Regions from separate parts of the Bacillus sp. PK3-067 genome, predicted to be linked through region 2. Evidence: riboswitches for the same ligand, from Rfam matches in the RefSeq annotation. Region 2 holds a riboswitch; the other holds the start of a gene.
What was found. A riboswitch is a leader RNA that binds a small molecule or an ion and turns the genes downstream of it on or off. The one in region 2 is predicted to bind cyclic di-AMP.
Positions count from the first base shown of each region.

Region 1 (11,690 bases), 970 kb from region 2:
TTAATCTTTAATAAGTTACTATAATGGTGGTAACTTATTAAAGGGAACTTCATAGAGTTGAAAGGGGAAATACTTTTGAAAACAACTTATGTAAACGCTACAATTGTAACGATGAATGAACAAAACGAAGTGATAGAAAATGGATATATCATTGTAGAAAATGATCAAATTATAGATGTAAAGAGCGGAGAATTTGCAAATGATTTTAAAGTAGATGAAGTAATTGACATGAAAGGAAAGTGGGTTTTACCAGGGCTTGTAAATACACATACACACGTTGTAATGAGTCTCCTAAGAGGTATTGGCGATGATATGTTATTACAGCCGTGGCTTGAGACGAGAATTTGGCCACTGGAAAGTCAATTTACTCCCCAAATTGCGGTCGCTAGTACGGAATTAGGATTACTTGAGATGGTGAAAAGTGGTACAACATCATTCTCTGACATGTTTAATCCAATTGGAGTAGATCAAGACGCAATTATGGAAACGGTATCAAGGAGCGGGATGCGAGCTGCTGTTTCAAGGACTTTATTTAGCTTCGGAACGAAAGACGATGAAAAGAAAGCGATTGAAGAAGCTGAGAAATATGTGAAGCGTTACTATAACGAAAGTGGCATGTTAACTACGATGGTTGCACCACATAGTCCATATACATGTAGTACAGAATTGTTAGAAGAGTGCGCACGGATTGCAGTAGAGAATCAAACGATGGTTCATATCCATCTTTCTGAAACAGAGCGTGAAGTACGTGATATTGAAGCACAATATGGAAAACGTCCAGTAGAATATGCAGCGAGCTGCGGATTGTTTAAACGCCCAACAGTTATTGCACACGGTGTAGTATTAAATGACGATGAGCGTGCATTTTTAGCAGAAAATGACGTTCGAGTAGCTCATAATCCGAATAGTAATTTAAAACTAGGTTCTGGTATAGCGAATGTAAAAGCGATGCTAGAAGCAGGAATAAAAGTAGGAATTGCAACAGATAGTGTTGCATCTAACAATAATTTAGACATGTTTGAAGAAATGCGCATAGCGACTTTATTACAAAAAGGTATTCACCAAGATGCAACAGCATTACCAGTTGAAACAGCTCTTTCTCTTGCGACAAAAGGAGCTGCGGAAGTAATCGGGATGAAACAAACAGGGTCACTAGAAGCTGGTAAGTGTGCTGATTTTATTACGATTGACCCGTCTAATAAGCCGCATTTACAACCAGCGGATGAAGTGTTATCACACCTTGTATATGCTGCTAGTGGAAAAGATATAAGCGATGTAATTATTAACGGAAAACATGTCGTTTGGAATGGCGAATGTAAAACGTTAGATGAAGAGCGTATTATATTTGAAGCAAGTCGTTATAAACGAGGTTTGCAAAGATAGATAATTATGTGGCAGTTGAAAAAGCTATCCTTTTAAAAGGATAGCTTTTTTCTTGAACGAATAAATATTCAAAAGAATGTCGCATCTTTCTGTTAGTATTTCTGCTATAATATATTACGCTTTATAATATTTTATATTTAAGGAGAACAACTCATGAAGCGAAAAAAGAGCCATTTAATGGTAATGGCACTTGTTACATCTTTATTATTAACAGCTTGTAATAATAAAGCGAATAAAAGTGATACAGAGGTTAAAAAACAAGTGTTAAATGTAACAGTATCAGAAGAAATTCCTTCTCTGGACACTGCGAAAACAATGGATGGTACATCAGCCCACGTTATGCAGAATATATTTGAGGGGTTATATGTATTAAATGATCAAGATCAGCCTATTCCAGCAGTAGCAAGATCGTTTAAAAGAAGTGAAGATGGTAAGAAATATACATTTGATTTGCGTAAAGATGCAAAATGGTCAAATGGAGACAGTGTGACAGCAAATGATTTTATATTTGCATGGAAACGTGCAATTAATCCTGAAACGGCATCTCAATATGCATACATGCTCTTTTATGTGAAAAATGCGAAAGAGATTAATAAGGGAACAATGCCTCTTGATGCACTTGGGGTTAAAGCAATAAATAATTATACGTTAGAAGTTGAACTCGAACAGCCAGTTCCGTATTTTTTACAGTTGTTAGCACTACCTATATACTTACCACAGCATGAATCATTTTTGAACGAACAAGGAAACAATTATGCATTGGAACCTAGTAATCTCATATATAACGGTCCATTTGTATTAGAAAAATGGAAGCATGAACAAGAGTTTCAATTAAAGAAGAATGCTACATATTGGGATCGAAAGAAAGTGAAATTAGACGAAATAAACTTTCATATCGTAAAGGATACAATGACAGCTGTAAATTTATATGAAGCCGGAGATTTAGATCGAGTACCTATTAATTCGCAAGTTGTAGACAAGTATAAAGGGAATAAGGAATTACATATGTCGAGTGATCCTGGAATTGCTATGCTTCGTTTTAATGAAAAAAATAACGCGTTAGCAAATAAAAAGGTGCGTCAATCTATTTCATTAGCGTTAAATAAAGATGATTTCGTTGCTCACTTTATTAATAACGGAGCAAAACCTGCAAGTGGACTTGTACCAGTTGGTCATGTAAATGAAGTGACTGGTAAAGATTTTAGAAAAGAAAATGGAGATATTTCCTCATATGATTTGCAAAATGCGAAAAAACTTTGGGAAGAAGCGAAAAAAGAGCTTGGGGTAGAACAAGTAAACCTAGAGTTCTTAACGTTCGAACAAGATAACGCAATACGTATGGCAGAATATATAAAAGGTGATTTAGAGAAGAATTTGCAAGGGTTAACGATACAAATTAAACAACAGCCATTTAAGCAAAAATTACAGTTAGAACAAATAGGTGATTACGATATAACTATGGCAAATTGGGGACCTGACTATAAAGACCCAATTAGTTATTTAGAGTTATTTACGACAGGGAATCCGAATAATAAAATGAATTATTCTAATGTTCGTTACGATGAATTAATAAAGAAAGCGAAAACGGATTTTGTACTAGATACGGAAAATCGATGGAAAGCGTTGCGAGAAGCCGAGCAGGTATTATTAGAAGATGCTGCGGTGGCGCCGCTTTATCATATTGGCTCAGCATATGTACAAAAGGATTATGTAAAAGGAATTGAAAAGCATCAATTTGGTGGTATTTATACTTATAAGAATGCTTATATTGCTAATGAATAAATACAAAAAACCTTACTTTTTAAAAGTAAGGTTTTTTACACATGAATTCTATTAAACCGATTTTAATAAAGCGTAAAAATTCGTATCATATGGGATATCATCTTGATACATATAATTTTTTAGAACTCCTTCTTTTTCAAAACCTAGTTTTAATAGCACTTTATTGGAAGCTTCATTTTCAAGAAATACAATTGCCCCAATCCGCTTTAAATGAATCGTATGGAAACCGTATGATATAACCTCAGAAACAGCTTCAGTCGCATATCCTTTTCCCCAGTGTTCAGGCAAAAAGGCATAACTTATATTGGCTCGTTTATGCTCAGAAGACCAATCGTGAAAACCAATGGTACCGATGAGTTCTTTCTTGTCTTTTAATTCGATTCCCCATTTTATACCGTTTCTTGCATTGTAACTCAACTTAAAGTTATGAATGATTTGTTTCACTTGATCAACATCTTGTAACGGTTTTTGGCCATAATAGCGCAGTACATTAGTATTAGAAAAGCATTGTAGTATACGCGGTGCATCTTCTTCGGTAAGTTCTCTTAAAATAAGTCTTTCAGTTTTTAATAAAGGAAACATATTTTCGCTCCTTTTCACATGAAAATAGAATGTATTTGTTATTATATAATTTAATCTGAAAATAAAGATTATTCAAGGTGTAAGGAAGTTATTGGCTGGAAATAGATTATAAAATTTATTTTAAAAAGACTTTATAGGATTAATACAAATAATGAAAAAAAGGGTACTCCAAATTAAAATTGGAATACCCTTTTCTCATTACCCTACAAATGTTTGATACAGTAAGAAGATATTTAAAACGATAACGAGTGCTGCAATTATCCAAGCGATAAATGTTGTTATACGGTGGTTAACGAGTGCACCCATAATCTTTTTGTTACTTGTAAACATAATAAGTGGCACTAGTGCAAATGCAATACCGAATGATAAGACGACTTGGCTCATGACTAGAGCGTAAGTTGGATTTACACCTAAAGCGATAATAACTAATGGTGGAATCATTGTAATAAATCGGCGTAAGTATAACGGAATATGCATGCGAATGAAACCTTGCATAATAATATCACCCGACATTGTACCGACAGAAGAGCTAGATAGTCCTGCTGATAAGAGCCCAATTCCAAACAAAGCAGCTGATACAGGACCTACTAAGTTGGTAAATTGAGTGTAAGCAACATCTAAATCTTCAACGTGCAAGCCGTTTTTAAAGAATAGTGCAGCAGCAACAATTAACATACTTGCATTAATTGCTCCAGCAATAACCATTGCAATAATAATATCGATAAATTCGAAACGAAAAATCTTTTTCTTTTGTTCGTCAGTTGTTCCGACCACACGGCGTTGTGTTAATGCAGAATGCAAGTATATTGCATGCGGCATAACTGTCGCACCTAAAATCCCTGCTGCAAGTAATATACTGTCTACACCTTGGAATTTTGGAATAAATAGTCCTGAAAGAAGGGGACTTAATTCTGGTTTTGCATAAAAAACTTGAATCCCAAAAGCAATTACTACAATGAAAATCATTCCTGTAATAATAGCTTCTAGTGGACGAAATCCTCTACGTTGAAATTCAAGGATAATAAATGATCCGGCTGCTGTAATTAAAGCGGCAGGTAGCATCGGGATTCCAAATAGTAAGTAAAGCCCCAATGCAGCTCCAATAAATTCCGCTAAATCTGTAGCCATAATAACTAGTTCACCTTGTATCCATAAACCGATAGACACAGGCTTTGGAAAGTTTTCACGAGCTATTTCGGGTAAATTGTTTCCTGTAGCAATTCCTAATTTAGCTGATAAAGTTTGGATTAATACAGCCATTAAGTTAGAGGCGAGTATAACCCATAATAGTAAATATCCATATTGTGAACCAGCTGCGATATTTGTAGCAAAGTTGCCAGGATCAATATAAGCAACGGACGCTATAAAAGCGGGTCCTAAAAATGGTAACAGTCTTTTCCAGCCTTTTGTTTCTCCACTTAAAGCTAAGTGAGCTGATTGTACGGTTGTACTTTCAGAAGGGAGATGTTCATCTTTTGCTATATCTTTATTCATAGTAGTTTTCCCCTTTAAAATGTTAACTTGATGAAATTATTGTATTTATTCTTACTCATTATTTCAATACATTTAAATATGTTATATGATAATTTCATTTGAACACGAAAGTTTCCTTAATGCAAATTATATGCCTTTATGCAATGGATGGTGTGATAACGTAAAATAAATTGGGAGTTTATGGTGTGATGACGTGGGGAAACATAATAAATTAAAGGGTCAATTTTGAAATTTATGTGAACATAAAGCCGATAATCCAGCATATTAATTGATGGAATTGCATTTGTATGATATATAATATATTGGGATTACAACATAACCATAGTGTTTTGATGTGTAATCTTGTTTTTTATTTTTGTTAACTGATAGAAAATAGTATAAAGAAAAGAAAATGGGATTCATTTTCTTATTATATATGTTTTGATATGAACGTTAACTTATACATGATTTTAAAAATTAGATAGGTGGTAGAAATACATTGGCAACTACAAAACCATACAGAGTATTACTATATTACATGTACACAACAATTGAAAACCCAGAAGAATTCGCGGCAGAGCATTTAGAATTTTGTAATTCACTTGAATTAAAAGGAAGAATTCTTGTAGCGAAAGAAGGTATTAACGGAACTTGTTCTGGAACTGTAGAACAAACAGAGAAATACATGGAAGCAATGAACAATGATCCACGTTTTGACGGTATCGTATTTAAAATAGATGAAGCTGATGGTCATGCATTCAAGAAAATGCACGTGCGTCCTCGTCCAGAGTTAGTTACACTTCGTCTAGAAGATGACATTAACCCACACGAAATAACTGGGAAGTATTTAGAGCCAAAAGATTTTTATGAAGCAATGAAACAAGAAGATACAGTTATCATTGATGCACGAAATGATTATGAGTTTGATTTAGGTCACTTCAAAGGTGCGATTAAACCTGATATCGAATCATTCCGTGAATTACCAGATTGGATTCGTGAAAATAAAGAAGTACTTGAAGGTAAAAAGATTTTAACTTATTGTACAGGCGGAATTCGTTGTGAGAAGTTTTCTGGTTGGTTAGTTCGTGAAGGCTATGAAGATGTAAGTCAGCTTCACGGCGGAATTGTAACGTACGGAAAAGACCCAGAGGTACAAGGTGAGCTTTGGGATGGACAATGTTACGTGTTCGATGAGCGTATTGCTGTACCAGTAAACCAAAAAGAACATGTTATCGTTGGTAAAGACCACTTTACAGGTGAACCTTGTGAGCGCTATGTAAACTGTTCAAATCCAGAATGTAATAAGAAAATTTTATGTTCTGAAGAAAACGAAGCGAAATATTTACGTGCATGTTCTCATGAATGTCGTGTAAGTCCACGTAACCGCTACGTAATACAACATGAATTAACGGAAGAGCAAGTAGCTGCTGCATTAGAGCAAATCGAAGCAGGGAAGTAAACTGAATTCGTATAATAAAAGGGGTACTCCAAGTTTTATTTTGGAGCACCCTTTTTTTATTATCCGGTCCTGTCATTTGTCGGTAAGTCGATATATTAAAAAAATCGCTGATATATTTCGAGTTGCGCCGATATAATCGGAAAATCGCTCATAAAAATTTCACTTACTGCAGCGCACCAAGAATTTGAAAATAACCTTTTTTAATTTTTATCTTCTTTCTCTTTAACGGCAGAAAGTACAGTTTGTTTTACCCAAGCTTTTCTTCGTTTATGTTGTAGACCCCATTGGTATAAACTTTGGGCTCCTAAAATAAGTGAAATGACAATGCCGCTAATCGCAATTAATAGAGCGAAAAATTCAAGAGGTGACGATATTTTGTTTGAATCGGTGTTTCTTAAAAGGTCAATCATAGTAAACCCTAACATTTGGCCCACTACAGAGTAGAGCGTTAAAATTAACAATAAGAGGCTATCTTTTTTAGAGGCGACATTTTCTTGATATTTAAACAAACTATCAAGATTTTGTTTCGCGTTCGAGTATAGAACCTCAATATTAAAAAGTTTTCTTAAACGAAAGAAAATATCTTCACTTTGTGATTGGGATACTAATTCTAAAGAAAAATAATTAGCAGTGAACGAATTGATCGAATAAATTAATTTCTCTATTTCATTAGTATCTTGTTCAATGTTTAGCTCAGCATAGGCGTTAGCCATTTTTAATAAAACAATTTTATGGAATAGGTTTAATAATAAAGCGTAATAAAATTCTCCGTACATTTGACTAGCAAGTTTAGCGATTTTACGTTCTCCTTCATTTGTTACACATGTAAAAATATGTTCTTCCATTATGAAATAACGATTTGGAGCCCATCTCTGGTAAGCGTGTTTTTTTAAATAGTCATGAATGTAAGGAAGGTTATTTGCGCTCACATATGGCTTACCATCACTTGTTAATCCGGAAAGACTAGAAGTACGATAAACATCCACTTCATTAAGCTCCATACCTTCTTTTAGCGACAATAAAGTTTGGACGTACATTCTTTGGTCTTCGAAGAAAGGGAAGGTTTGAAAGTATGAACTTCTTAATCTCTTCTTTTCAAAGAAATCAGTTACGCCATGAAATAAATAACCAAAAATGAATTTTTCAACTTGGGAATACTTTTTTCCGTTACATTCAATACAAATAGTTTCATTTGTATCATTTTTAGTTTCAAGTACACGGAAGCGAGCAGCGAATTCGATTGCTTCAGATAAAGTCATGTTTGGAGCAGTGTTTACTTCTGTTCGAATTGTTAAGAAGCCAAGTTCATAAGGACAAAGTGTTACATCAATAGAGTGTATCTTGAATGGGATTGAAATACGGTTTGTTGTTAAATGTCCAGTTAAGTTAAGGTCCTTTGAATAACGTTGCAAGCCCTTTTGATGCTCTGAGTGAGGAAAGAGAATTTTATTTGTAAATGAAAGATAGTATGCTTCCATATTTTGATGTGAAACTTTAAACTCCCCATAATATGTATTTTCATCATCGAGATGATCGAGCCGAAAAGGACGAAAATCGTTTTTTTGTAAGAAAGGGAACATCTCTTGTTCATATCCAGCTTTAAACGAAAACGGGAATATAAATTGAAATATAGCTGTTGCTACACCTTTTTCCTCAATTGATTGTATTGCCTCCATCTACATTGTGTCCTTTCCATATATGCTATAGAAACAACATGCCCAAATTTATTTGAAAATAACCACTCTTTTATACTCAATTGAGAGTGAAAATTCAGCTTATTTAGCAGAGGACATGTATAATGTTATGTATACTAAAAGTTATAAAATTTTATTTTGAAAAGGGGGATGCTGTATGCGGATTTTAGTATTAGGCGCTGGTGGAGTCGGAGGATTTTTTGGTGGCAGATTAGTCGAAAAGGGAGAAGATGTTACATTTCTTGTTCGTAGTAAACGGAAAAAACAATTAGAGGAAAGAGGACTTGTAATCCGAAGTGTTAACGGGGATTTTTCCTTTCAACCGAAATTAATAACGAAAGAAGAGAGAACTTCTCCATTTGATGTCATTTTATTTTCAACAAAAGCGTATCACTTAAACGAGGCAATTCAAGATTTGAAGCCGTTTGTTGGCGAAAATACTGTAATCATTCCATTGTTAAATGGTATCGCTCATTTATCGCTATTACAAAAAGAATTCGGCGAAGAAAAAGTAATTGGCGGTTTATGCTTTATCGAGACGACGTTAAACGATCAAGGAGAAATTGTACAAACTAGCGCTGCCAACAGACTTGTGTTTGGAGAAATTAAGTCTCAAAATTCAGAGAGAGTAAAGCATATTTCTAAAGCATTTGCAGGTACGAAATCTAGTTTTGTTTTAAGTGAAAATATTACGCAAGATATGTGGCATAAATATTTATTTATTACTGTAATGTCCGGTGTGACAACGTTAATGCGTGCACCAATTGGACCAATCCGTGAAAGTGAAGGCGGCCGTGATTTTATCCGTAATGTATTTGAGGAATCTGTACAAATCATGAGAGTATTAGGAGCTCCAATAAAGGTTAATATTGTCCAGGAACATATGAAAACAATTGATAAAATTTCGTATGATATGAAGTCATCGATGCAACGTGATATGGAGAAGGGTTCGTTTATTGAAGGGAAGCACTTGCAAGGATATTTACTGGATGTAGCAGAGCAATTTTCTATAGCGGCACCATTATTAGGCACTATATATCAAAATTTAAAGGTGTATGAAGAGATGACCTTTAACAGATCTGTAATAGAATTAGATGTATGAAAAAATAAAAAAGATAGCAATATATAAGTGTATTGCTATCTTTTTTATTTTTTGTATGACAAATTATTTATTTCTTTTCGTTCTATCTGTCAAATTTATTTCCTGTTCACGTTTACCATATAACTGATTAATTTCATTTGCTACTGCATCTAAATATGAATCGGAAAAAATAGGCTTCTTTTCTTTAGACATATGGGTCTCCTTTGCGGATTTTTTAGTATTCATTATGTATATTTCTCAGTGGATTATGCGCAATCATTTTAATTTTTTTCTTATTAAAAATTTTTGTTTACTTTTTGAAAATAAAGGAGTATTATAATCCACAGTTTCAATTTTCTAAATCGCTGAAACCGCATGGTACGGGGGACCCGTTTTTACGGATTAGTACATAATCCGATGGGGTGAATCCTTGAAAAAGGTAGGGCTACTCATAGGCCCGAATCCGACAGCTAACCTCGTAAGCGTTATATTGAGAAGGAAGGTGGAGCTTGTGCGACAAAAAAAATAATGTCTACAAGTCTATTTCGCTATGGCTTGTAGACATTTTTTGTTTTCTGAGGAAATCGTTTACTGGCTGTAACAAGCAGTAAAGTTCGTACAAAATTATTGGAGAGTGGACAGCATTGGTTTCATCTATTAAAAGATTTTTAATTGGAAGACCGTTAAAATCAACGGAGCTTGGAGAACAGAAGCTTAATAAAACGAAAGCTTTAGCTATTTTATCTTCTGACGCATTGTCATCAGTTGCTTACGGTCCAGAGCAAATTTTAATTGCTTTAGCAGGTGTTGGAGCGATCGCTTATTGGTATTCCATTCCGATCGCTGTTGGGGTATTAGTATTATTGACAGCCCTTATTTTATCTTATCGTCAAATTATTTTTGCTTATCCGCATGGCGGGGGAGCGTATGTTGTATCAAAAGAAAATTTAGGGATGAATCCAGGCTTAATTGCTGGAGGATCTTTATTAGTTGACTATATTTTAACTGTTGCGGTAAGTGTGTCCGCTGGTACAGATGCAATTACGTCTGCATTTCCTAGCTTACATGCACACAACGTAATTATTGCGGTTATATTTGTTATATTAATTACGATCTTAAATTTAAGAGGAGTAACGGAATCAGCTTCCGTTTTAGCATATCCTGTTTATTTATTCGTTTTAGCATTATTTATATTAATTGGTGTAGGCATATATAATATTTTAACTGGTCATGTTTCACCCACTTTACATGCGCCGATTGGTACACCAGTTGCAGGGATTAGTTTATTTTTATTACTAAGAGCATTTGCATCAGGTAGTTCTGCTTTAACAGGTGTTGAAGCAATTTCAAATGCAATTCCGAACTTTAAAGATCCTGCGCCAAACAATGCTGCAAAAACATTGCTTGCAATGGGTGCATTACTTGCTGTGTTATTTTCAGGAATTGTGTTTTTAGCCTATTATTACGGAGTGACTCCGAGTAAAGAAGTAACAGTTGTTTCTCAAATTGCTGAACAAACATTTGGACGTAATTTCATGTACTATTTCATACAAGGTACAACAGCTTTAATATTAATTCTTGCTGCTAATACAGGTTATTCTGCATTTCCTTTATTAGCGGTTAACCTGGCAAAAGATAAATTCATACCGAGAATGTTTACGATTAGAGGAGACCGTCTAGGTTACTCAAACGGTATTATTATACTTGGAGTTGCTTCGATTATTTTAATTGTAGCTTTCCAAGGACAAACAGAACATTTAATTCCACTATATGCAGTAGGTGTATTTATTCCATTTACACTTTCTCAAACAGGAATGGTATTAAAATGGCTTCGCGAAAAGCCTGAAGGATGGGCTTTAAGATTAACGGTTAATTTAATTGGTGCAGTTATTAGTTTTATCGTAATGAGCATGTTCTTTTTAACTAAATTTGCACAAGTTTGGTCGATTCTTATTTTCTTACCAGTTATTATCTTCTTATTCCATCGAATTAAGAAGCATTATGATGCAGTGGGTGATCAATTAAGTTTAAAAACTTGCGAGCCTCTTATTCCAATTGAGGGGAATGTAATTGTCGTTCCTGTAGCAGGTATGACGCATGTAGTAGAAAATTCATTGAACTATGCGAAGTCTCTTTCGGCAGATCAAGTTATCGCTGTATATGTTGCTTTTGACAGAGAAGAAGAAAAGAAATTTGAAGAGAAATGGAAGAAGTGGCAACCTGAAGTAAGGCTTGT
Region 1 covers NZ_CP096490.1:1,719,465-1,731,154, forward strand. Annotated here, with positions in the region: gene M1D73_RS08975 (YunG family protein) at 1-4, shown strand, start outside; gene M1D73_RS08980 (bifunctional S-methyl-5'-thioadenosine deaminase/S-adenosylhomocysteine deaminase) at 58-1,383, shown strand; gene M1D73_RS08985 (peptide ABC transporter substrate-binding protein) at 1,537-3,165, shown strand; gene M1D73_RS08990 (GNAT family N-acetyltransferase) at 3,217-3,747, opposite strand; gene M1D73_RS08995 (Nramp family divalent metal transporter) at 3,946-5,241, opposite strand; gene trhO (oxygen-dependent tRNA uridine(34) hydroxylase TrhO) at 5,720-6,679, shown strand; gene M1D73_RS09005 (hypothetical protein) at 6,880-8,355, opposite strand; gene panE (2-dehydropantoate 2-reductase) at 8,531-9,475, shown strand; gene M1D73_RS09015 (hypothetical protein) at 9,539-9,667, opposite strand; cyclic di-AMP (ydaO/yuaA leader) riboswitch at 9,808-9,954, shown strand; gene M1D73_RS09020 (APC family permease) at 10,099-11,690, shown strand, end outside.
Region 1: linked by a shared signal. The riboswitch ahead of M1D73_RS09020 (APC family permease) and the one ahead of M1D73_RS03915 (SipW-dependent-type signal peptide-containing protein) in region 2 are both predicted to bind cyclic di-AMP.

Region 2 (11,690 bases):
TTTGTTTTTTACCAGCTGAAAGAGAGTCTATATTTTCTCTTTCAACATTTAATACATACAATTCAGCATTTAACCGATCAGCCATGCGCCATCCCCGTCTTATTAATTTCTCCGCTGTTGAACTGTATTGTACACAAACAAGAATTTTTTCTTTTACGCCAATTGGTTCTATTACTGTTTGGCTAATTTTCTCGTCCATATCATCGGCCACCTCGCGAAGTGATAATTCCCTAAGTGCTCCTAAATTATTAAGCGTAAAGAAATTTTGTAAGCTTTGCTGAATTTTTTCTTCTTTATATATCTTTCCGTCTATTAACCTCTTCCGAAGTACTTCCGGTGTTGCATCAACGAGCTGAATTTCATTTGCTTTTTGTAAAATAAAATCTGGAACTCGTTCTCTTACTTTTACATTCGTAATTTGAGCTACAATATCATGAACACTTTCTAAATGTTGAATATTAAAAGCTGATAATACCGATATACCAGCCTCTAACAATTCCTGCACATCCATATAACGTTTTTTATGCTTAGAACCAGGAACATTACTATGCGCAAGTTCATCCACTACGACTACTTGCGGCGCGCGTTTTTTTATTCCTTCCACATCAAGCTCATAAAATACCTTTCCTTTATACTGTATTTCTTTCAAAGGAACTTTTTCTAAATCAGCAATTGCTTCTTCCGTCTCTTTTCTTCCATGCGTTTCAATTAAACCAATTACAATATCAATTCCATCTTTTTTCATTTCCCTTGCATCAAAGAGCATTTTATAACTTTTTCCTACGCCTGGAGCTGCTCCTACATATAACTTTAACTTTCCGCGATTTTGCTGACGAATATATTCTAAATATTCCTCTGGCGTTCGCCTTTGAAACTTCGGTTCATAATCATCTGCATACACAATAAACACTACCTTTCATTCGAAACAACGCTACCTCAATCCGTTAGATTGAGGTAGCACTGTTACTATTTCATTAATTCCTGTAATGCCAAATTTAGCTTTAAGACGTTTACGCGGGTCTCTCCAAATAAACCAAGCGCAGCACCTTCTGTTTGATCTTTAATCAATTGATTAAGTTTTTCTTTCGGAATATTCGTTAATTTCGATATGCGATCCACCTGCACAGAAGCTGCCTTCGGACTAATATCAGGATCAAGCCCTGAACCTGAATTTGTCACTAAATCTATCGGTACTTCTGTAACTGGAACGCTCGGATTTTGTTTCTTCCACTCTTCAATACTTTTCTCTACTCGTTTCTCTAAATCTGGATTAGATGGTGCATAGTTATTTGAACCAGATGCTTCAGCCTTATATTCAATACTAGAAACACGCCCTTGAAAATAACGTGGATCCGTGAAGTTTTGCCCGATTAATTTAGAACCAATCACTTCATTTTTATCATTATATATTAGACTTCCATCCGCATTATCCTTCATCACGGCTTGTGCAATACCAGTAACAATAAGCGGGTATACAAGTCCGCACAACACTAGAAATGTAAAAGTAATACGGATAATTGGTGATAGTATACTTTGTTTCTTCTCCATCTTTTTCCCCTCTTCCTTATATGAACAAGCCGACAATTATATCAATTACTTTAATTCCAATGAACGGAACGATAACTCCGCCAAGCCCATAAATAAGTAAGTTTCGGCTAAGCAATGCATTAGAACTCATCGGTTTATATGCAATACCTTTCATCGCTAACGGAATGAGTAATGGAATAATAACAGCGTTAAATATTAATGCTGATAAAATCGCTGACAGTGGTGATGTTAATTTCATAATGTTCAATGCCTCCATTTGCGGAATCGCAAGTGTAAACATTGCTGGAATGATTGCAAAATATTTTGCTATATCATTCGCAATACTAAACGTCGTTAAAGCACCTCGCGTCATTAACAATTGCTTACCGATTCCTACAACCTCAATAATTTTCGTTGGATTCGAGTCTAGATCAATCATGTTTGCCGCTTCTTTCGCTGCTGTCGTACCACTGTTCATCGCTAATCCAACGTCCGCCTGTGCTAATGCTGGAGCATCATTTGTACCATCACCTGTCATCGCTACAAGTTTCCCTTTATCTTGCTCTGCTTTAATGACAGCAATTTTATCTTCCGGTTTACACTCGGCAACGAATTCATCTACTCCTGCTTCTTTTGCAATGGTTGCTGCTGTTAATGGGTTATCCCCTGTACACATAACCGTTTTAATCCCCATTTGACGTAACTGTTCAAAACGTTCACGCATACCAGGTTTTACTGTATCTTTTAAATAGATTAAACCGTAAATACGATTATTCACTGCAACTACAAGTGGTGTTCCGCCCTCTTTTGAAATGAAATCTGCTTTTTGATTTACATCTTTCGGAATTGTTCCACCTTGTGACTGAACCCATTCAATCACGCTACCGACAGCACCTTTTCTCACTTTCGTTCCGTCCTGTAAATCAACACCACTCATTCTCGTTTCTGCTTTAAACGGAACAAACTCACCTTGTTCTGCAAGTTCTCTATTATATGATATAGATTTTCCCTGCACATACTCGATAACAGATCGACCTTCTGGTGTTTCATCTAAAACAGAACTAATAGCGGCCCACTTTCCAACTTGCTCAATCGTTTCATTTCCTACAGGCAATAATGTATGAGCCATTCGGTTCCCAAAAGTAATTGTACCTGTTTTATCTAAAATAATTGTATTAATATCGCCCGCAGCTTCTACTGCTTTCCCTGACATCGCTAGCACGTTAAATTTTGTCACCCGATCCATCCCCGCAATACCAATCGCTGATAGCAAACCACCAATTGTCGTTGGAATTAAACATACTAACAACGCTACAAGTACAGCAGTATCAATTTGAAAACCTAAATAATTTGTAAAAATCGGCAACGTCACAACGACGATTAAGAAAATAAGAGTTAAGCTCGTTAATACTGTATTTAAAGCAATCTCATTCGGCGTTTTTTGACGAGCAGCTCCTTCTACTAAAGAAATCATTTTATCGATAAATGATTCACCAGGATTACTCGTAATGACAATTGTAATTTCATCACTTACGACCATCGTTCCACCTGTTACGGAACAAAAATCACCGCCTGCTTCTTTTATAACAGGAGCTGATTCACCTGTAATTGCAGATTCATCTACAGATGCTAATCCTTTGATTACTTCGCCATCACTTGGAATCATTTCTCCTTGTTTTACGATAACAACGTCACCTTTTCTAAGATCAGTTGCTGAAACTTGGACAATGTCTCCATTTTCTTTTACTACATTTGCAAACACATCTTTCTTCGACTGCTTTAAAGAATCGGCTTGCGCTTTACCACGACCTTCTGCTAATGCTTCTGCAAAATTCGCAAATAAAACTGTAAATAATAGAATGAGAGAAACTGTTATATTAAACCATCCTGGTATACTACTAGAACTGCTTGGAAGAAAAGATAAAATGAACGTAATGATAAATCCAATTTCCACAACGAACATAATCGGATTCTTTATCATGACTTTCGGATTCAATTTCGCAACGGATTGCTTCATCGCATGTGTTACGATATCACGATCCATCGTTTTCGCTTGTCTAACTTCATCTTCTACAGCATGTATTTGTGACTCATTTACTTGTTTTTCTTTTACTACTACCGGTCTCATCATTTACCCTCCATTACTTCAATGTAAGAAATTCTGCAATTGGACCGAGTACTAACATCGGGAAGAATGTTAATGCACCGACAATTACAATTGTTCCGATGAAGATGCCACCAAATAAACTATTATCTGTACGGAACGTTCCGACTGTTTCTGGCACTACCGTTTTTTCTTTCAATGAAGCTGCCACAGCTAGCATCGTAATTAAACTGAAGTAACGTCCTAAAAACATAACTAAACCAGTCGTAATATTCCAAAACGGTGTATTATCTCCTAATCCTTCAAATCCAGATCCGTTATTCGCAGCTGACGATGTATATTCATATACCACTTGCGTCAAACCGTGGAAACCGGAATGAGAAATAGCATCCGTCCCTAAATTTGTTGAAAGAGCTAATGCCGAAAATCCTAAAATGAGCAATGGATGAAATAAAATCGTGACCGCGATTAATTTCATTTCCTTACCTTCAATCTTTTTACCTAAAAACTCTGGTGTCCGTCCAACCATTAACCCAGATATAAACACCGCGATAATTGTATACATAATAATGTTTACAAAACCTGCTCCAACGCCGCCATACACAGTATTTAACATCATATTTACAAGCGGAACTAAACCGCCAATTGGTGTTAACGTATCATGCATCGTATTAACAGCGCCTGTTTCAGCAGCTGTCGTTACCGTTGCGTATAGTGAAGAAAATACTGTTCCAAATCGTACTTCTTTCCCTTCTGTACTTCCTTGTACATGTTCGATACCCATTCCATTTAATGCCGGGTTCCCGTTTAGTTCAGATGTCGTAATCGTTATAAACCCTAGTAAAAATACCATAAATAGTGACACGAAAAGGATGCGGCCTTGTTTTTTATTTCCGACCATTCGTCCGTACGTAAATGGAAGTGCTGTTGGTAATAACATCATAAGCATCATTTGCAAAATATTACTCATTTGTCCTGGATTTTCGAAAGGATGCGTAGAGTTTGCTCCGAAAAATCCACCGCCGTTATTTCCAAGTTCCTTAATGGAAACGAATGATGCAACAGGTCCACGTAAAATACTTTGCTTTGCACCTTCAATCGTTTGTGCTGTAACCGCCCCATCTAACGTTTGTGGTACGCCAAGTGCGACAAAAACTAGTGCCGCAATAAATGCAATAGGAAGAAACACTCTCGTTAACGCTCTCGTAAAATCAACGAAAAAGTTACCAAGTTCTTTTCCAGCAAGTCCTCTTATAAAAGCCATAACGAGCGCTAATGTCGTTGCTGGTGCCGCAAACATTAAAAATGTAATTCCGATTAATTGTGATAAATAAGATAAACCATTTTCACCGCTATAATGCTGTAAGTTTGTATCAGCCATAAAACTAATTGCTGTATTAAAAGCGAGCGTAGGCTCCATCCCTTCAATATGCGCTGGATTTAGTGGCAGCACACCCTGTAATCTGAAAATGAAGTATACGACAACGATCATAAATCCATTTAATAAAACTAATGATAATGCGTACTGTTTCCACGTTTGATTGTATGCTTTTACACCCGTAATTTTAAAAATAAGTTTTTCAAAAGGCCCGAATACTTTATCTAACGTTTTGCTACCTTGAAAAGCTTTTTCTAAATAAATCCCCGTTGGCTTTGCTACTAAAATAAACAAGAGCATTGTAATAATGACTGCAACCCAAATCATAATGAATGATTCCCCCTAATTAAAACTTCTCTGGATTTAATAATGCATACACTAAATACACTGTAATTGCTGCGACAATAACCGATAAGACAATCATCATGATTGCTTTCCTTCTTTCACAACTTTATCTGACCAACTTGCAAGACTTGCCATCGATGCAACTAATAAAATAAAAATCCCGACCATTACAACATCTAACATAACTATCCCTCTCTTTTTGTTAAAATTTACCATTTAAATATTAAAAAAGAACACTGAGCTCTACTCAGTGTTCAAAAAATGAACAACAAAAAGTAAACCTCCTCTCTAAACGCTTACGAGGTTAGCTGTCGGATTCGGGCCTAAAGAGTAGCCCTACTTTCAAAACTGAAAGATTCACCCCAAGTGACGATGCACAAAATTGGTTCCCCCGCTCCATTTCTGGAACTCAGCGATTTTAGGTTTTTTTGGAAATTTTATGAATGATTTATGAGAGTAAATATACTCCTCTATATTTCACTTGTAAAGGGGTAAATTACTGAAAATAATAATATTTACATTCATTTAAACGCTTACATTGAAGATTATTACTGTTATTTCATCTATTTTCTTTATTTCTCTTTTCTTTTCTTAAAAATGACCTTTTAAATATGAAATAAAAAGAGCGAATGACATGAAGTGCATAGCTTGTTGCACTCAGCATTCGCTCTTTTTTATTCAACCTTTATTCTCCTCGTAAAAATGCACGTAAATTTCTCCCACGAATATAAACTTGTGTCAATTCTGCATGTAGCTGCTCATACTCGGTAATATCCATCTCTAAATACAAAGCATCTTTTGATGGTAATATAATATATGGCCCTGGAAAAAGGGGATCAATCTGGACCAATTCTTGAACTCGCTCTACCGATACTGCCCAACGATTTGCTATATCTCCAAGTAATAGTACCTTCATCATTTCTTCCCCCGCCCTATTCAAAAAATAAAAAAGAAATATTATCACAATTTGTAAACACGACAAACTTAGCTCCAATGGTTTCATAGAGCCTCGCTGGATATCGTTTATTCCTTGTAACAACAGTAATAGGTGCTTGAAAAGAAAAACGAATGTGTTCTGTGAAGAAACTAACGATTGGAAGCTCATCCCCTAGTAAAATGACCTTCTTAATACACTCACAAATACTAGTAAAATCCTGCTCCTTACTACAACTATAAGTCCAATCAAACCCACAATTCCTAACTTCAGCCGCTACCTCTTCATTTGCTGTAAAAATAACTAACTCATGTTGAAATGCAACTAGATCTCTTAAACTATTTACCTTACTTTCTTCTCCAACACAAATAAGTGTTAGTTCCATGTACCTCATCCTCCTTAGTATAAAAGAAATCAAACATAGATTGATATTCCCCTATACTAATCAGATCGATGAAGTGATGTATCCATCATGGCACCGTCCTCTCTCAAGACGCTTACGAAGTTAGCTGTCGGATTCGGGCTTTGAGAGTAGCCCTACTTTCAAATTTGAAAGATTCACCCCTAGTGACACTGCACAAATTGGTTCCTCCGCTCCATATAATTGGACTCAGCGTTTACAAAAAAATATATTCTGGCTGATATATTACTCCTGTATTTTGAAAAAGTAAACAGAAAAAAAGCCAGTTATAAAACTGGCTTTTCACTTATCTATACACGCGTTTTATTCACTTTATACGCAAAATGATTCGTTGGTCCATGACCACTACCAATATTCAATGGCTCTTCAATTGCTATACTAATAAATCGTTTTGCTTCTTGAACAGCATCTTCAATTGAGTATCCTTTCGCGAGTCCTGCTGTAACCGCTGAAGCAAATGTGCACCCACTTCCGTGCGTTTGCTTTGAAGGAATTCGCTCGCTTCTAAACTCAATAAATTCTTCTCCATCAAAGAGGAAATCAATTACTTCATTACCTTGATATTCTGCATGTCCGCCCTTCATAAGCACATATTTAGCACCTAATTCGTGCAATACTTTTGCAGCTTCCTTACTATCTTCAACATTATGAATCTCCACCCCAGTTAACACTTCTGCTTCTGGAACATTCGGTGTTATAACGGTTGCTACTGGTAATAAATATTCTTTTAATGCATGAACTGCTTCTTGCTGTAATAATGATGCACCGCCTTTTGCGATCATAACGGGATCTAGCACAATATTATTCCAGCCAAATTTTTTAATTTGTTCTGCAACAATTTGAATTATTTCACTACTAAATAACATTCCTAGTTTCACTGCATCTGGTGTTAAATCCGTACCAATTGAATTCAGCTGTTCTGTAATACCTTCTAACGGAACAGGATATACCCCTTGAACGCCAAGCGTGTTTTGAGCAGTAATTGCCGTAATAGCCGTCATTCCGTATACACCAAGCTCTTGGAATGTTTTTAAATCTGCCTGAATTCCAGCACCGCCGCCGCTATCAGACCCTGCAATTGTTAAAGCTTTATTCACTTTCATCCCATTCATCCTTTTCTATCCAAAATAGCGATGATAAATTGTTTTTGCTTCGCTTATATCTTTCGTTCCATGTACGAGCACACGGCCATCTTTAAAGGCTACTAACCTCTTGTCTTCAACAGAAAATGATAGTAAATATGGATTTATATTTAAATCATTTACACGACCTTCCAACAACTCTTTATATTGTTCAAAATTCATTTCATCTTTATGAGGTGGTCTAATTTGAACTGTATTTCGCCCGCATAAAACTGCTGTTTTTGATGTGTTTTCTTTATTTAAATACGGATATAATGCATTCTCTCCGCATGAAGGACAATTATGCTGGCGAAGTTTTTGCACATTCATACATGAATACTCATTCTTCCACATATCAAACGATACAAGCCCATCTCGAAGTGATTCGTAATCTTCTACTAACAGTTTAAGAGCTTCTGTTACTTGATGAGAAACGACAAGAGATACAGCAGGTGATATAATACCCGCTGTATCACATGTTGCCCCGCCAAGCGGAATCGACTGTAATAAACATGATAAACATGGTGTTTTACTAGGAAGGATTGTGTAAGAAAGACCGTAACTACCTACACATGCACCGTAAATCCATGGAATAGAATATTTTTGTGATATATCATTTACAATAAAGCGCGTTTCGAAATTATCAGTCGCATCAATAATTACATCAACATTTATAACAAGTTCTTCTAGCTCTTCAGCTGTTACATCTTGAACGAGAGCTTCTATTGTTACATCACTATTAATCTCTTCTAAACGTTTTTTAGCCGCTATAGCTTTTGGGAGATTATTCTTTACGTCGCTCTCTGCATACAATTGTTGTCTTTGTAAATTACTCCAATCTACATAATCACGGTCAACAATTGTTATCTTGCCAACACCTGCTCTTACAAACATCTCTGCATTTGCACTACCTAATGCACCTGCACCGATAATAAGCACATGCTTTTCTCTTATCTTTTGCTGTCCTTCTTCTCCAATTGGAGAAAATAGTTCTTGGCGAGAATATCGATTATTCAACTACGCTCATTCCTTCTAAAGGACTACTTGCAGTTGCACAACGCTTACGTGCAATACGACCTGCTTCAAATCCTAAACGGCCTGCTTCAATACTTAATTTCATTGCTTGTGCCATTTTAATAGGATCTTTTGCTCCTGATACAGCTGTATTTAATAACACGCCATCTGCTCCTAATTCCATTGCAAATGCCGCATCAGCTGGGCTACCAATACCGGCATCAACGATAACTGGTACTGTCGCTTGTTCAATAATGAAGCTCAAATTTAATGGATTTACAATACCAAGTCCTGATCCGATTGGAGATGCTCCTGGCATAATCGCATGCACGCCAAGCTCTTGTAATTTACGTGCTAATACAACATCATCAGATGTATACGGAAGTACGATAAATCCTTCTTCCAGTAACATTTCAGATGCCTTTAACGTTTCTACCGGATCAGGTAATAACGTTCTATCATCACCAATAACTTCTACCTTTATCATGTCACAAAGCCCAGAAGCTTTTGCTAATTTTGCAATACGAACAGCCTCTTCAGCGTTTTTTGCTCCTGCTGTATTTGGTAATAACGTATATTTTTTCACATCAAGTTTCTCTAATAAATTAGGTTGCTTTGCATCAAAGATATCCATACGACGTACTGCAAACGTTAAAATTTCAGCTTCAGAAACGTCAATTGCCTTTTGCTGTACGTCAAAATCAGGGAATTTACCTGTTCCTAATAAAAGTCTAGAATGAAATGAAAATGGTCCAATGTTTAACATAATCAACCGCCTCCTACGAAAGTTACAATCTCAATTTGGTCTCCATCAAAAACAGATGTATCTGTATGATCATCTTTTTGTAAAATATCTTTATTACGCTCTACTACAACAATTCTGTTATCTAGCTCTAAATGTGTAAGTAGCTCAGCTACTGTTTTTACACTCGCTGGCACTTCAATTTGGTTACCATTAATTTTTAAATTCAAACTTCCATCCCCTTTCTAAACTCTTCTAGAAAGCAATGAATCTAGCAAATGATTCTCTTGCTTTCCTTCTATTAAATCAGCCATATATTGGCCAGAAATAGGACTTAATAAAATACCGTTTCGATAATGGCCCGTGCAAGCATATAAACCTTTTATTTCTTCATGCTCTCCCATATAAGGAGCTTCATGATTCGATTGTGGTCTTAATCCTGCCCACGTGCTTTCCCATTCTGCTTCTTTTAAAGCTGGCAATATTGTATAAGCACGCTCTAATATAGAAGTTATACTTTCTGGCTGCACAGTTTTATTGAACGTATGTGGCTTCATTGTTGCCCCAATTACGTAACGTCCACCGCGCTTTGGAGTAATGTAAAATCTTTCTTGAAAAATAGGTGCTTTTAAAAGTTGTTTTCTACTTCTTACCGCAACCACTTCTCCTTTAACTGGATATGTACCCCAATCGCGGTGAAAATAACTGAGTAACTTCGTGCTCCATGAACCTCCTGCAATAACGACTTTCTCACATGTGACAATACCTTCACTTGTAATAACTCCAGTCACTTTATTATTTTCAATACGGATATCAAATACTTCTGTCTGTTCATATATATCAGCACCGGAAATCGCTGCAGAATGTGCGAATGCTTTCGTAAGCTCTGGTGCAATAACATGACCGTCTTTCGGATAATATACTGCTCCTATAATAGATTCGGATAGATATGGCTCTTTTTCCCGCACATGGTCTCCCGTTAGAAAATAAGAATCTTCACCTGTTTTCTGCTGCCAATCCATAATGTGAAGAATTCTTTCCTTCTCATCTTCATTTTGAGCAATACGATAAATTCCTTTTTCTTCATATCCAATATCAACACCCGTCTTTTCACGTAAAACTGCTGCAAGTTGTGGAAATATAGCTCGGCTTTCTCTAGCAAGTTCAAATAGCGGATCATACGCATCCCATTCTGCCTGAACACCAAGTAAACCAGCAGCTGCTTTTGAAGCTTCCGATGCAATACTTTGCTTCTCCACAATCGCTACTTTATGTCCTCTTTCTGCTAGAAAATGTGCAACTGAACTACCAATTACACCACCACCAATAATCGCTACATCATACTTCTCACACATGTTTTTCCGCCCACTTTCTTATTGATTCCTTATAAGATTTCGCTTTGCTATACGGGTTACTACTACTTACAATTCCAGACATAACTGCTATACCGCTTACACCGTTAGTAAGAACATCCACTGTGTTTTCTGGGGTAATTCCTCCAATTGCTGTAATCGGTATAGATAAACACCTTGCAATGTCTGAAATTTCTTCAAGCCCTCTCGCTGGCACACCTTTTTTACAATCTGTCGGAAATACATGGCCATAAACGAGTGAATCCGCTCCATTTTTAAAAGCTACTATTGCTTCATCTAGCGAATGCACAGAATAACCGACATGCAAATACGAAAACTTTTCTTTCACTGACTTTACATCTGTACTTCGATATCCTAGTTGAACACGAGGAATATTTAATAAAATTGCAATATCAATTCGATCGTTTATGACAATTTTAGAAGCCGGAAAGCCCTCCATTAATAGACTTTCCACACCTTCATATAATTCCTTCGTACTCTTCTCACGCTCACGAATATGCAAATAATCAATCTCACTCTCAATTTGCATCGCTACATTCACTAACTCTTCGAATGGCATATGGCCATTTGAGATTACGTGGAGCTCATTTTTCATATTCATTCGCCTACTTTAAAATATTTTCGAATAATTCATCGGCTGGGACGGTTTCTTTCGTCATTCCTTTGTCCTTCAGCCACTTATTTTGTTTCTCCCAAGATTCTTTTGAATCTGATAAGAATGGCTCATCTTT
Region 2 covers NZ_CP096490.1:750,913-762,602, reverse strand. Annotated here, with positions in the region: gene kdpDN (KdpD-like non-kinase potassium sensor) at 1-910, opposite strand, end outside; gene kdpC (K(+)-transporting ATPase subunit C) at 967-1,548, opposite strand; gene kdpB (potassium-transporting ATPase subunit KdpB) at 1,565-3,655, opposite strand; gene kdpA (potassium-transporting ATPase subunit KdpA) at 3,669-5,336, opposite strand; gene kdpF (K(+)-transporting ATPase subunit F) at 5,356-5,433, opposite strand; gene M1D73_RS03915 (SipW-dependent-type signal peptide-containing protein) at 5,433-5,537, opposite strand; cyclic di-AMP (ydaO/yuaA leader) riboswitch at 5,634-5,779, opposite strand; gene M1D73_RS03910 (hypothetical protein) at 5,914-6,036, opposite strand; gene M1D73_RS03905 (hypothetical protein) at 6,040-6,273, opposite strand; gene M1D73_RS03900 (hypothetical protein) at 6,287-6,673, opposite strand; cyclic di-AMP (ydaO/yuaA leader) riboswitch at 6,767-6,914, opposite strand; gene thiD (bifunctional hydroxymethylpyrimidine kinase/phosphomethylpyrimidine kinase) at 7,000-7,812, opposite strand; gene thiF (thiazole biosynthesis adenylyltransferase ThiF) at 7,828-8,847, opposite strand; gene thiG (thiazole synthase) at 8,840-9,610, opposite strand; gene thiS (sulfur carrier protein ThiS) at 9,613-9,816, opposite strand; gene thiO (glycine oxidase ThiO) at 9,832-10,941, opposite strand; gene tenI (thiazole tautomerase TenI) at 10,934-11,554, opposite strand; gene M1D73_RS03865 (ABC transporter substrate-binding protein) at 11,565-11,690, opposite strand, start outside.